3 regions of the Devosia albogilva genome follow, and region 1 is predicted to be linked to each of the others. Evidence: predicted binding sites of a transcription regulator. Region 1 holds the regulator's gene; each other region holds the start of a gene.

What was found. Region 1 encodes LexA, which represses DNA repair genes until DNA is damaged. Its sites were predicted from a motif close to TGTTCNNNNTGTGTTCNG; they were not measured.
Region 2: uvrA (excinuclease ABC subunit UvrA) is a predicted target of LexA. The motif match lies at 1,518-1,535, and genes of this name have one in related genera.
Region 3: ACFSX5_RS12925 (PA0069 family radical SAM protein) is a predicted target of LexA. The motif match lies at 3,098-3,115, and genes of this name have one in related genera.

What each region holds. Positions count from the first base shown of each region.
Region 1 is NZ_JBHUNP010000001.1:3,478,699-3,483,485, reverse strand. It holds gene trpC (indole-3-glycerol phosphate synthase TrpC) at 1-380, shown strand, start outside; gene moaC (cyclic pyranopterin monophosphate synthase MoaC) at 380-862, shown strand; gene ACFSX5_RS17410 (molybdopterin molybdotransferase MoeA) at 859-2,061, shown strand; gene lexA (transcriptional repressor LexA) at 2,147-2,851, shown strand; gene ACFSX5_RS17400 (NUDIX domain-containing protein) at 2,891-3,280, shown strand; gene ACFSX5_RS17395 (IlvD/Edd family dehydratase) at 3,816-4,787, opposite strand, start outside.
Region 2 is NZ_JBHUNP010000001.1:3,684,992-3,689,778, reverse strand. It holds gene uvrA (excinuclease ABC subunit UvrA) at 1-1,355, opposite strand, end outside; gene ssb (single-stranded DNA-binding protein) at 1,811-2,314, shown strand; gene ACFSX5_RS18450 (IS110 family transposase) at 2,507-3,445, opposite strand; gene ACFSX5_RS18445 (YccF domain-containing protein) at 3,686-4,162, opposite strand; gene ACFSX5_RS18440 (hypothetical protein) at 4,297-4,787, opposite strand, start outside.
Region 3 is NZ_JBHUNP010000001.1:2,566,140-2,570,926, reverse strand. It holds gene ACFSX5_RS12945 (MFS transporter) at 1-245, shown strand, start outside; gene moaB (molybdenum cofactor biosynthesis protein B) at 223-759, shown strand; gene arr (NAD(+)--rifampin ADP-ribosyltransferase) at 756-1,148, opposite strand; gene ACFSX5_RS12930 (MDR family MFS transporter) at 1,321-2,808, opposite strand; gene ACFSX5_RS12925 (PA0069 family radical SAM protein) at 3,171-4,319, shown strand; gene ACFSX5_RS12920 (HAD family hydrolase) at 4,590-4,787, opposite strand, start outside.

The sequences.
Region 1 (4,787 bases):
TCGCTGCGGTTGGCGACGACACTGCGCGATACCTGCTCGATGCGGCCGAGGAATGGGGCATGGACGCGCTGGTGGAAGTGCACGACCAGTTGGAACTGGACCGGGCACTGGCGCTCGACGCGGAGTTCATCGGCATCAACAACCGCAATCTCAGGACCTTCGAAACCACGCTCGATACCTCCATCAAGCTCGCCGTCGGCGTGCCGGAGGGCCGGATGCTGGTCAGCGAGAGCGGCATCGTCGACCACCAGCACCTGGTGAAGCTCGAGCGGGAGGCAGGTATCGGCACCTTCCTCGTCGGCGAGAGCCTGATGCGGCAGCAGGACGTAGTGGCCGCCACCCGGGCATTGCTGATGGGCGCGCCGGTCGCGGCCGACTGATGGCGAGCGGCCTCACCCATCTCGACGCCCGCGGCCAGGCACACATGGTCGACATCGGTGACAAGGCGGTTACGCGTCGCCGGGCGGTGGCCGAAGCCACGGTGCTCGCCACCAGGGAGACCATCACCGCACTGGTGGAAGGCAGCGGTAACAAGGGCGACGCGCTGGCGACGGCCCGCATCGCCGGGATCATGGCCGCCAAGAAGACATCGGAACTGATCCCGCTCTGCCATCCGCTCGCGCTCAGCAAGGTCACGATCGATATCGACCCGCTGGTTGACGGTTCCGGCCTGCATGTGACGGCCGGGGCGGAAACCACCGGCCAGACCGGGGTGGAGATGGAAGCCCTGACTGCGGCAAGCGTCGCCGCGCTGACGCTCTATGACATGGGCAAGGCCATGGACCGTGCCATGACCATCACCGACCTGCGGCTGGCGGAGAAATCCGGTGGCAAGTCGGGCGATTACCGGCGGACGCCGTGAGCCTCAAGCCAGTCGAAGACGCGATGGCGGCTATCCTGGCCCGCGTGCCGCCCGTCACGGCGGAGACGGTGCCGCTGTCCGAGGCGGCCGGTCGGGTGCTGGCGGCTCCGGTGAGTGCAAGCCACGACCAACCGCCATTCGACGCCTCGGCCATGGACGGATATGCCCTCCGCGCCGCTGATGCTGCGAATGGTGCGGCGTTGCGCGTGATCGGCATGTCGCAGGCGGGCGCCGGCTTCGAGGGCACGCTGGGTGCCGGCGAGGCGGTGCGCATCTTTACCGGAGCACCCGTGCCGGCCGGCGCAGATACCGTGATCATGCAGGAAGAGGCCGTCCGCGAGGGTGACCTGGTGCGGTTCACCGCGCCCATACGCCGTGGCCACAGCGTACGCCTACGGGGCAATGACTTCGCGGTCGGTAACGAACTGCTCGCACCGGGCACGCTGCTTGGGCCGCTGCAACTGACGGTTGCGGCTGCGGCGAATGCCGGAACGGTGTCCGTGGCCCGCCGGCCGTCCGTTGCCCTGCTCGCCACCGGGGACGAGCTGGTGCCGCCGGGCAGCCCGCTCGGACCGGACCAGATCGTTGCCTCCAACAGCGCCGGACTGCTGCCGCTGCTCTCGCCCTATGCCGAGCGGGTGATCGACCACGGCATCGCCCCGGACGACCGCCAGGAGCTGACATCGCGACTCGCCGCGATCCTAGCCGACCAGCCGGACCTGCTGGTGACCACCGGCGGCGCCAGCGTCGGCGAGCATGACCTGGTGCAGGATGTGCTGAAGGAGCTAGGCGTTACGCTCGACTTCTGGCGGATCAACATGCGGCCGGGCAAGCCGCTGATGTTCGGCATCCGCGGCAAGACCCTGATATTCGGGCTGCCGGGCAATCCCGTGTCGGCGATGGTGACGGCGCTGGTGTTCATCCGCCCTGCCCTGCGCCGCTGGCTGGGAGCCACCGAACCGGAAACCTGGCGGTTACCCCTCGCAGCTCCCACGCCAGCAAACACGGCACGCCGGCACTTCATGCGGGCGCGCTTGGTCCGGACGGAGGCGGGTTCGCAAGTATTGCCCATCCTTGAGACCGATAGTGGCCACACCTCGTCCATGGTTGCGGCCGACATGTTGATCGTTCAGCCGGAGAACGATCCGGGCCGTGCCGCAGGAGCCTTAGTAGAGGCCATCCCGATCTCAGGTTTCTAGTTCTGCATGCGGCTCTATTGCAGAACATAGGCGGAACACTTATAGTCGTTCCGTCTATGTTCCGATTCTCGCCGAAAGGGCCAGAATGCTCACGCGCAAGCAACACGAACTGCTGATGTTCATCCATGAGCGGATGAAGGAGAGTGGCATCCCGCCCTCCTTCGACGAGATGAAGGACGCGCTCGATCTCGCTTCCAAATCCGGCATTCATCGCCTGATCACGGCCCTCGAAGAGCGTGGCTTCATCCGGCGTCTTCCCAATCGGGCGCGGGCACTGGAAGTGATCAAGCTGCCGGACTCGATGAACCCGACCCTGGGCGGGCGCAAGGCGCGGTTCGAGCCGGCGGTGATCGAAGGCAATCTCGGCAAGGTAGCGGCGCCACCGGCGCGCGGCGAGGACTATGCCCGCCCGGTGTCCGTACCAGTGATGGGCCGTATCGCTGCCGGTACGCCGATCGAAGCCATCCAGACCCACTCGCACACCATCGCCGTGCCGCCCGAGATGTTGGGCGCGGGCGAGCACTTCGCCCTCGAAGTCCGCGGCGACTCGATGATCGACGCGGGCATCTTCGACGGCGACACCGTGCTGATCCGCAAGCAGGAGAGCGCCTCGACCGGCGAGATCGTCGTCGCCCTGGTCGATGACGAGGAAGCCACCCTCAAGCGACTGCGCCGCAAGGGCCAGACCATCGCCCTGGAAGCGGCCAATCCGGCCTACGAAACCCGCATCTTTCCGCCCGATCGGGTGAAGGTGCAGGGTCGTCTCGTCGGACTGATGCGCAAGTATTAGGACCCCGTGGCCTAGCAGCAGACGCAGAAGGTTTGCCAGGTGGTGTTGCGCCTGGCCGGAGCGAAGCGGGAGATCCTGGTCTTCCGTCATGCGCTTGCGGGCATGCAACTGGTCAAGGGGACGCTCGAGCCCGGTGAGACTCCCCTAGCTGGCGCTTTGCGGGAGCTGACCGAAGAAGCCGGGCTACTTGCCGATCCGGGAGCCGGTCCACAGTGGACGAGTGCAGCGCTCGCCGATGGGCAGATCTGGCATTTCGTACCGGTATCCATCAGCGGCGTTCCAGACCGGTTCGACTTCTTCACCGCCGACGATTGCGGCCATTTGTTCCGGTTCGGCTGGTGGACCCTTGGAAAAGAGCCAGGGCCGGAATGGCACGAGATCTTCGTGCGCGCCTTGCGCGAAATCCACCATCGACACGAAGCGGCGTGAAGCCTCTGCCGGTGCCTCCGTTGAGGTTGGCCGCGGAAGTGAAATCGAAATCGTTTGGCAAGCGTCAGCTCGTGTCCTGCTTGCCCCCGGCTCTGTGAGCCGCCCTGAATCTATCCCGTTTATCCCCGCCCCCTCACTCGTGCCCTATGCTCTCGCCGTCGCATCCTGAAGCGCGGTCATGACGAGTGGTCGGGATGCGGTGGCAGGTGGATCGGGGTCGCCCGATCCGAACCTCGCTTGTCTTGCCGTGGAATCCCAAGGGAAAGTCCGGGAACACGGCTGCACTGAATGGTGCTGCACCGCCCATTCAAGCCGCTCCATCAGTGCTGCGGCGCCCTGGCGGATCGGTCAGTCGGCTGAGCGACCAGGAATGGTCTCTGGGCAGGCAAGCGAAACAGGACCCCTGTCGCTCTGGCGAGGCACGATCCTCACTCTGTCTGCGCAACTCTCTCGAGGCAGTGCCTCGCCAGAGCCGCTTCGAATCAAAAAAGCCGGCCCCGATGATCGGGACCGGCCCACAGGTGCTGGCGCGCCGTCAGTGGTTGTCGCGCGGGACGCCGTTGGTCTGGGCGATGCGCTGGTAGTTCACCGCCGGCTTCAGCACGGCGCCGCTGCCGAGCTGGTCGACGAGGCCGCGCTGGATTTCCTGCCACGGGGTCTGGTGCTTCGGGAACTTGTAGCCGCCCTCGGCCTCGAGGTTGGCGCGGCGCTGCTGGATCTCGGCGTCGGAGATCAGGATGTTGGCCTCGCCCTTGTTGAGGTCGATGCGCACCCGGTCGCCGGTCTTGAGGATCGCGAGGTTGCCACCGGCCGCCGCTTCCGGAGAAGCGTTGAGAATGGAGGGTGAGCCGGAGGTGCCCGACTGGCGCCCGTCGCCGATGCACGGCAGCGAGTGGACGCCCTTCTTGATCAGGTAGTCGGGCGGCCGCATGTTCACCACCTCGGCCGCACCGGGATAGCCGATCGGGCCGGCGCCGCGCATGAACAGCATGGTGTATTCGTCGATGTCGAGCGAGGGATCATCGATGCGAGCGTGGTAGTCTTCTGGCCCGTCGAAGACCACCGCCTTGCCCTCGAACATGCCCGGGTGCTGCGGATCGCTGAGGTAGCGCTCGCGGAACTCGGGGGAGATCACGCTGGTCTTCATGATGGCGTTGTCGAACAGATTGCCACGCAGCACGATGAAGCCGGCTTCGGCCTTCAGCGGCTGATCGAACGGCCGGATCACCTTCTCGTCCTGGATCGGAGTATCGCGGCAGTTCTCGCCGATCGACTTGCCATTGACGGTGGGGGCGTTCTCGTGAATCAGCCCCTGCTTCATCAGCTCGTTGACCACCGCCGGCACGCCGCCGGCATGGTAGTAGTCCTCGCCGAGATACTCGCCGGCCGGCTGCAGGTTGACGAGAAGCGGCACGTGGTGCCCGTGCTGCTGCCATTCCTCGATATCGAGCTCGACGCCGATATGGCGGGCAATCGCATTGATGTGGATCGGCGCATTGGTCGAGCC
Region 2 (4,787 bases), 210 kb from region 1:
TGGTAGGCGGCCCGGATGGACTTCTCGGTGACCTGGCCGACATGGAGGCCATCGAGCTTCACGGCCAGCGCTTCGGGCTTCAGCCGGTAGCCGCCACAGGCGACGCAAGGCTTGGCCGACATATAGCGCTCGATCTCCTCGCGCATGCCGGCGCTCTCGGTTTCCCGGTAGCGGCGCTCGAGGTTGCCGATCACGCCCTCGAAGGGCTTGGAGGTCTTGTACTGGCGCAAACCGTCGTCATAGACGAAGTTGATCGCGGTTTTCCCGGTGCCGAAGAGGACCGCGTGCTGCACTTCGAAGGGCAGTTCGTTCCAGGCAGTGCCGGTCGAGGCGCCGAAGTGCTTCGCCACGGCGCTGAGGGTCTGCTGGTAGTAGGGCGCGCTGGTCTTGCTCCAGGGCAGGATGGCGCCGTCGCGGAGCGACATGGTCGGATCGGGCACGACCTGGTCCGGGTCGATCTTCTGCTCGGTGCCGATGCCGTCACACACAGGGCAGGCGCCGAAGGGATTGTTGAACGAGAACAGCCGCGGCTCGATCTCGGGAATGGTGAAGCCCGAAACCGGGCAGGCGAACTTTTCCGAGAAAGTGATCTGGCGGGCGGTCCCGTCCTCGTTCTTCTCGTCGGCGAACTCGATGATGGCGATGCCTTCGGCGAGCTTCAGCGCCGTCTCGAAGCTCTCGGCGAGGCGGCCGGAGATGTCGGGTCCGACCACGACGCGGTCGACCACCACTTCGATGTCGTGCTTGAACTTCTTGTCGAGGGCAGGGGCGTCCTCGATCTCGTGGTACTCGCCGTCGATCTTCACGCGCTGGAAGCCCTTGCGCATGAGGTCGTTGAGCTCGCGCTTGTACTCGCCCTTGCGGCCGCGGGCGATGGGCGCGAGCAGGTAGAGGCGCGTGCCTTCGGGCAGGTCCACGGTCCGGTCGACCATCTGCGACACCGTCTGCGACTCGATCGGCAGGCCGGTGGCGGGAGAATAGGGCACGCCGACGCGGGCGTAGAGCAGGCGCAGATAATCGTAGATCTCGGTGACGGTGCCGACGGTCGAACGCGGATTGCGCGAGGTGGTCTTCTGCTCGATGGAGATGGCCGGCGAGAGGCCCTCGATGTGCTCGACATCGGGCTTCTGCATCATCTCGAGGAACTGGCGCGCATAGGCGGAGAGCGACTCCACATAGCGGCGCTGCCCTTCGGCATAGATGGTGTCGAAGGCGAGGGACGACTTGCCGGAGCCGGATAGGCCCGTCATGACGATCAGCGAGTCACGGGGCAGCTTGAGATCGATGCCTTTGAGATTGTGCTCGCGGGCGCCGCGGACGACGATTTCACGGTTCAAGCTGGACTGGGCAGGCATCATCGGGTCCGCAATTGGCTCTTCGCTCCGATGCCGAGTGAGAAGCACCGCGCGACAGGCGTGTCGTATCGAGTAGGGAAACGCAGAGATAAGCTCCGCGGTCTCCCGGCGCAAGCATGGTACCGGTGCGAACGCGGTTCGTTCCGGTCACAGCCGCGTGCCTGGAACATAGTGCGAACAGACCGGAGTCGGTCAAGAGCCAAGCGGACCGCCATCGCTCTGTCCAAGCACTCGTGCCGAGGACGGCTTCTCACTGCGGCAGTGCTGCTGACAATGCCTGTCAGCAGGGGCAGGACTTGACTGGGCTTGCGTGAGAACATAATGTGAACAAAGGCAAGCGTTGGACCTGTTCAAAAGCCCAGTTTGGCCGCGCCACGGCCAGAAAGACGCTGTAGAACGGATCTGACGGAAGCGCCCCGCCAGATGGCGCGGGCTGAATTGCGAGAGGTGAAGCCATGGCAGGCAGCGTCAACAAGGTGATTTTGGTCGGCAATCTCGGCAACGACCCGGAAGTGCGCAACCTGCCGAGCGGCGGCAAGGTGGTGAACCTGTCGGTTGCCACCTCCGAGCGCTGGAAGGACCGCAACACCGGCGAGCAGCGCGAGAAGACCGAGTGGCACCGTGTGGTGATCTTCTCGGAAGGCCTGGCGCGGGTCGCCGAGCAGTATCTGCGCAAGGGTTCCAAGGTGTATATCGAGGGCCAGTTGCAGACGCGGAAGTGGCAGGACCAGTCCGGTCAGGACAAGTACTCCACCGAAGTGGTGCTGCAGAACTTCAACTCCTCCATGGTGCTGCTCGACGGACGCGGCGAGGGCGCCGGTGAAGGCGGCGGCTATGGTGGTGGCGGCGACGGCGGTTTCCGCGGCGTGCGCGACCAGGGTGGTGGCGGCGGTCGCCGCCCGGCCGCCAATGCCCCGGCCTTCGAGCCCGGCGGCATGGACGACGACATCCCGTTCTGAGGGTTGTTGGAAAGGGCCGCGTTGCGGCCCTTTTCTTTTGGTTCCCCGCCAGGCCTTTGGCGATAGGTGCGGGGTGGGGCTTCGCGCACTCCTCATCCCATCGACCTCATGGTGAGCTTGTCGAACCAAGAGGTCGCGGCCACGGTGCTAACGACCTCGTCCTTCGACAGGCTCAGGATGAGCAACCATTAGCTATGGGGTCCAGGGTTGGCCTCGTTGCAGAACGGTGTTGGCGAAGATGACGAGTTTTCGAGCGCAGGCGACGAGGGCGAGCTTGTGGGGTTTGCCAGCGGCAGTAAGGCGGGCATAGAGCGCCATGAGTTGGCGGTTCCATCGATAGGCGGCAGGCAGGGCCGCGGCGTAGAGAGCCTGCCGGGGGCGGGCACGGCCGCCGGCGATGTGGCGCCGCCCGTGATGCTTGCCGCTGTCGTGGTCGAACGGTGCCAACCCGATCAGGGCAGCGGCCTGTTCACGGCTGATGCTGCCCAGTTCCGGCATGGCGATCAGCAAGGCCAAGGCGGTCGGTATGCCGATGCCGGGGACGGAGAGCAGCAGATCGAGCCGCCGCCCGAGAGCCTTGTCGGCCCGCACCGCCCGTTCCAGCCGGCGCCGTTCGTCGCGCAGGCGGGCCTTGAGTGCGGCAATGTCAGCGGCAACCAGGCTGGCAAGACGGGTATCGTGCAGATGCTCGAGCCGGGTCTTGAGCCGGGCGATGTCCTGGACCAGCTGGTCGATGAAGACCAGATGCTCGTTCAAGGCCGACAGGGCCGGATCAACTGCGGCCCGATTCGTCTCGAACAGGGCGGTGAAGGCGGCGATGACCCGGGCATCCAGCCGGTCGTTCTTGGCGCGCTGCAACCGCATGCGGGCAAACAGGCGTACCTGCAGCGGCTGGTGCAGGATCACCTTGAACCCGGCCTCCCGCAAAGCCGCGACCACGCCACGTTCGTAGCCGCCGCTGGCTTCGATGCCGACCCGATCGACACCGGCCTTGAGCAACCACTCCGCCGCCGCTTGCCATCCGGCCGCGTCATTGTTCACCCGCAGCCATCCCTCGCCGGGCGTCACCGCCAGATCAAGAGCTGCCTTGCCGGTATCGATCCCGGCCACAAATGTGCTAGAATGGCTCATCTTCCTCGTCCCGTCCTTGCAATGCGAACCCTGGGTTCAATCAACCATGCGGGCCCGATGAAGACTGACGGCAACGATCCCGCTCATCCTCAGACAAAGGTGCACACCACCAGTCTGGGTCTACCTCGATCCGATGCCGCCGCCGCGGCCTGGTGTCGAACAGGCCGCGGCACCCCCACATTCGCACATCCCGCTAATACAAGGTCTACGAGATTGCAGCGAACATAGCCCTGGACGCGCTCAGGCGGCAACGCCGCGGTACTTGGCGAACTTCTCCTTAGCTGCTTCCTGACGCGCCAATGTCGCCAGTTCAGCCGTCACGACCCGGCGACCGACCGGCCAGAAAGAAATCCCCGCGAGCTTGAACGCCTGCAGACCAAAGGGGATGCCGATCAAGGTGAGGCAACACAAGACTCCGCCAAGCAGATAGGCCAGGAACAACACCCAGCCGAAGGTGCAAGCCCAGACGACATTGACGATAAAACCGATCGTTCCGGTAACTGCGGTCGTTGCCGATACGCTTTTGCCATCAAGGTCCCGGATATGTACGACTTCACGACCAAATGGCCATGCGGACAACGAGGCCATCTGGAGAGCTGCAATGGTCAAGGGTATGCCGACGATTGACAGTGCGAACACTGCTGCCCCGAGCAGCCAAATCAGGGCGATATACCAACCACCCAAGACAAACCAGATCACATTTCCAGCAAAGCGCATTTCACCCCCTCATTTGCCCTGCTGCGATACTGATCCTGAACTTTGAACAATTGCCAAGATAGTAGTAGTAGTGAGTGCAAAAACGCAAAAGGGCGGCCGCGGCCGCCCTTTGTCTTCGTCGCTCGAGGTGAACCTCAGCGGCTGAACGGGACTTCGGCGTGGAGGCTGTCGCCGCTTTCGACGTAGACGACGTCGAAGGTGACGTCGATCGCGTTGCCGTTGAGATTGATTTGGGCGCTGATGTTGAGGTCCTTGCCTTCTTCATCCTGGTCGCGCTCGCGCAGGTTGAAGATCAGCCCGTTGCCGCGCTTCTGGCCGACGGCGATGCCGGTGAAGGTGGCGTTGGAGGTCATGGCAGCCTCGTAGCGGCGCGAGGCCTCGACATAGGCGATGGTACCGGCGATCGAGAGCTGCGTCCCGGCAAGGGTGCAGCGGCCGTTGTAGTTGACCTTGTCCTGATTGCCCTGGGTCAGGTTGAGGCGGCAGACCACCGTCTCACGGTTGGCGCCGACCAGGACGCCGCGGCCGCGCCACTCGCCGATATAGGATTGAATCAGCGCCACCTCGGCGGGGCCGGCAAAAGCGGGCGCCGCAGAGCCGCCAGCCAACATCAGACCGACAAGCG
Region 3 (4,787 bases), 910 kb from region 1:
TCACCGCCACCTTCCACGGTGCCCTCGCCGTTACCGCATATCTCCGCATGCAGATCCGCCGGAGCCCCGAGTCCCGCGCCCCGTTCCAGCCGATGACCACCGACCGGCCGACGCAGGAAAGCGTTGTGCTCGATCCGCGCTCTGGTAGTGATGACGAGGACATTCCGGTGGAGCACGAAGCTCCGGTTCCGGAAGAACTCTTGGCCACAAAGGACGCGGGCGATGTTCAAGACCGACCGGTTTGAGGACCGCAGCTTCAAGCCGCTTTCCATCGCCGTCGTCGCCGTGTCCGACACCCGCACGCTCGAGACCGACACCGGCGGCGCCCTGCTCAAGTCGCTGCTCGAGGCGGACGGTCACACCTGCCACAGCCGGCAGGTGATCCGCGACGACATCCAGCTCATCCGCCAGGCTGTCCAGACCCTGGTCGCCGACCCGGCGGTCGACGTCGTTCTCACCACCGGCGGCACCGGCTTTTCCGGCCGCGACGTGACGCCCGAAGCAATTGAGCCCCTGTTCGACAAGCGCATGGACGGCTTTTCGGTGCTGTTCCACCAGTACTCGGCGACCACCGTCGGCACGTCCTCGCTGCAGTCGCGCGCCACGGCCGGGCTGATCGGCACCACTTTCGTGTTCTGCCTCCCCGGCTCCCGCGGCGCCTGCCGCGACGCCTGGGGAGGCATCCTCAGCCATCAGCTCGACTACCGGCACAAGCCGTGCAATTTCGTCGAGCTGATGCCGCGGCTTTCTGAACGCTAGTTGATGATCTCGGCGCCCTCGCGCATCAGCCGCTCGATGCCGGCGCGCATGGCCGCCAGTTGCTCGGGCGGATGCCCCTCCCAGTCCATCAGTTCGGAAACGATCCGCAACGGCTGCTGCGAGCGGTAGGACTTGGTTGGGTTGCCCGGGAACTTCTTGTCGGTGAGGTTTGGATCATCCATCCATGGGCCCGTCGGCTCGACGATATAGATGTGGCCGCGCCCTTCGCCCTGCGCCAGTTCGGCACCCCAGACCGCAGCCTCCAGCGTAGCGCTGAAATAGATCCACGCGGCCTGGTGACCGCCAAGATTCGCCCGATAGCCGGGCACCAGCAGGTCGCCCGGTTGCAGTTTCGCCTTGGTGCCGTGGTAGAATACCGGATCCGTCATCGCGTCGCTCCTGGCTGTTGGATGGACGGCGAACCTACTGCGGCACCCGCCTCTTGAAGCAAGCCCGTCGTGCTCCACATATGTGAGTGGGACGGCACCTCCTCCATGTCGTGCCCATGAAAAAGGCGCCGGTTTCCCGGCGCCTTTTCTGCTTTCGGCAATGTCGCAAGGCTCAGTGGCCGTGACCGCCATGCGCGCCGCCGCCCTCGGGGCGGCGGATGAAGAACGCCGCCACCACCGCGAACAGCGAGATCACCGCACCGATGGTGAAGGCGAGGCGGATGCCGCCTTCCAGCGCCGGCACCTGGTCCAGCCCCGACGCCGCGAGCGCGGCCGTCTGCACCGTCATCGCCGCAATGAACAGGGCGATGCCCGCAGCACCGGCCAGTTGCTGGGCCGAACCCAGCACCGCCGAGGCGTGGGAGTAGAGCTCCTTGCGCACCGAGCCCATGGACGAGGTGAACACCGGCGTGAAGATCAGCGCCAGGCCAATGCTCAGCACCACGTGCCCCGCCAGCAGCGCCCAGACCGAAGTGTCCTGACCGACCGTGGTCAGCGCCCACAGCACGGCCGAGACCATGATCGCACCCGGCACTGCCAGCACGGTCGGACCCACGCGGTCGAACAGGCGGCCGACGATCGGCCCCATCAGGCCCATCACGAGGCCACCCGGCAGCAGCAACAGACCGGTCTGCAGCGTGTCGAGGCCCACCACGTTCTGGGTGTAGATCGGCAGCAGGATCACCGTGCCGAACAGCGCCATCATCGCCACCAGCATCATGCTGACAGAGACGGTGTAGTTGCGCGACTGAAACACCCTCAGGTCGAGCAGCGCCTTGTTGTCCTTCTGCAGACCGAGCTGCCGCCAGACGAACGCGGCCATCGCGACGATGCCGACGGCGATCGGCACCCACAGCGGGATCGGACCCGGCTCACCGGCATGGGCGATGCCCTCGCCGAAGCTCGACAGGCCATAGATCAGCCCGCCGAAGGCCAGTGCCGACAGGATCACCGAAAGGACGTCGAGCGGCGCATAGCGCGGGGTACTGACGTTCTGGATCTTGCGGGCGCCCAGCAGCAGTGCGCCCACCGCGATGGGCAGCACCAGGATGAACATCCAGCGCCACTCCAGATGCGCCAGGATGAAGCCGCCGATGGTGGGACCAATGGCCGGAGCCACGGACATCACGATCGAAATGTTGCCCATGGTCTTGCCGCGGGATTCGGGCGGGACCAGGGTCATCACCGTGGTCATCAGCAGTGGCATCATGATCGCCGTGCCCACCGCCTGCACCACGCGCCCGAGCACCAGCAGCCCCAGCCCCGGCGCCACGGCGCAGAGCAGCGTGCCCAGGGTGAAGGTCGACATCGCGATCAGAAAGATCGGCCGCGTGTTGAGGCGCTGCAGCAGGAAGCCGGTGATCGGGATCACCACCGCCATGGTCAACAGGAATGCCGTGGTCAGCCACTGGGCCGCCCCCGCCGTCACGTTGAGGTCGTCCATTAGGTTGGGGATGGCCACGCTCATGATGGTTTCGTTGAGAAACACCACGAAAGTGGATACGAGCAGCAGGGCGATCACCAGCCGGTTGCGGCTGGCGACGTCGGGCTCCCGTGCGGGCTCGAGCGGTACGGAGTCGATCGTAGCGTCGATACTCATGGTGTCCTCGATTCTGTTTCAGCGTTTGCCGTTGCGACGAGCGGCCAGGGGCGATCTCGACAGCGCTCTGCAGCGCGGGAATGACATCCCTTGGCAGCAGCGTTCTTTGACTGGACTTCGGCTAGCCCCGGCCGAAGGGGGGCGACGAATACGCCCGCGCCCCAAGTGCGTCCACCCGAAAAACTGCAACTCTGGCCTGCATTTTCGCTGCCGCGGGCCTTCAAACCCGGGCGCAGTGCTCCCATGTTGATGCCAGCTGAAGCCGCTATCGCGGGAACTTCTGCGCCACAGTTCTTGTTTTGTTCTCATCAGATGCTATCTTGAGAACACGGGGGTCGAGTCGACCCGCGCGGAGAACCACCATGGCGCTTTACCAGGCACCCTCCTTCGAAGCCCTCGAGCGGCTGAGCCGCAGCCGCGACGCCGACCTGGCCCGGCGCGAACTCCTGTCGCCCGACCGCATCCGCGGCCGCGGTGCGCAGTCCAACCGCTCCGGCCGCTTCGAGAAGCAGACGCGCGAGAGTTTCGACGATGGCTGGTCGACGGTCGAACCGCTGCCGGTGTTCGAGACGGTCGAGCACACCGAGCGCGCCAAGACCATCATCACCGCCAATGACAGCCCGGACGTCAATTTCGAGCGCTCGATCAACGCCTATCGCGGCTGCGAACACGGCTGCTCCTACTGCTTCGCGCGTCCCACCCACGCCTTTCTCGGCCACTCCGCCGGCCTAGAGTTCGAGCGCGACATCTATGTGAAGACAAATGCGATCGAAGCCCTGCGGGCCGAACTGGCGGCGCGCAACTACAAGGTGCGCGCCATCGCCATGGGCACCAATACCGATCCCTACCAGCCCGCCGAGCGCAAGCACCGGCTGACCCGCGGCATCCTCGAAGTCATGCTGGAAACCCGCCACCCGGTGATGATCACCACCAAGTCGGCGCTGGTCATCCGCGACCTCGACATCCTCACCGAACTGGCCAAGCTCGGCCTCGTGAAGGTCGGGCTGTCGATCACCTCGATGGACCACAAGCTCAGCCGCAAGATGGAGCCGCGCGCCTCCTCACCCGCCCGGCGGCTCGAAGCCCTGCGCCTCCTCAGCGAAGCCGGCGTGCCCACCGCCGTCCTCGCCTCCCCGATGATCCCGGCCATCAACGACATGGAACTCGAGCGCATCCTCGATGCCGCCCGCGCCCAGGGCGCCATCAGCGCCTCGATGATCCTCCTCCGCCTGCCCGGCGAGGTGCGCGACGTGTTCCGCGAATGGCTGCTGCGCCACTTCCCCGACCGCGTCCGTCACGTCCTTTCGCTGGTGCGCGACACCCGCAACGGCAAAGACTATGACGCCCGCTGGGGCGTGCGCATGACCGGCGAAGGCCCCTACGCGACCCTGCTCCGCCAGCGCTTCGAGAAAGCCCGCGAGCGCTACGGCTTCACCGAACGCATGCCACCCCTCCGCACCGACCTGTTCGTGCCGCCCAAGCTCGAAGACCGGCAGATGAGCTTGTTCTGAGGGATCACCAACAACCCCAACGTCATCGCCGCGCAGGCGGGGATCCATTCTTCCCGCGACCTCCAGGAAAGAGTGGATTCCCGCCTGCGCGGGAATGACACCGTGGGTATGGGAAGGGCGAGCTCAGCCCTCTCATAGACCTCATCCTGAGCTTGTCGAAGGACGAGGTCGCGGCCACGGTGTCTCCACCCTCGTGGTTCGACAAGCTCATCATGAGGTGTAGGCCCCGCGGGAGGGATCGTAGTAGCAGCGATGCAGGAGCACCGTCCCCTACCCCATCACCCGTTCCCGCACCAACCGCAGCACCCGCTCGTCGTCATACCCGGCTGCTGCAATCATCGCCCCCGCCTCGACCAGCGCCACTTCGTCCAGCCCCGTCGCAATCCCGATCGTCGCTATTCCCGCTGCCGTTGCCGAGGCAATGCCCGTCCGCGAATCCTCGAACGCCACACTGTTGGCTGGGTCCGC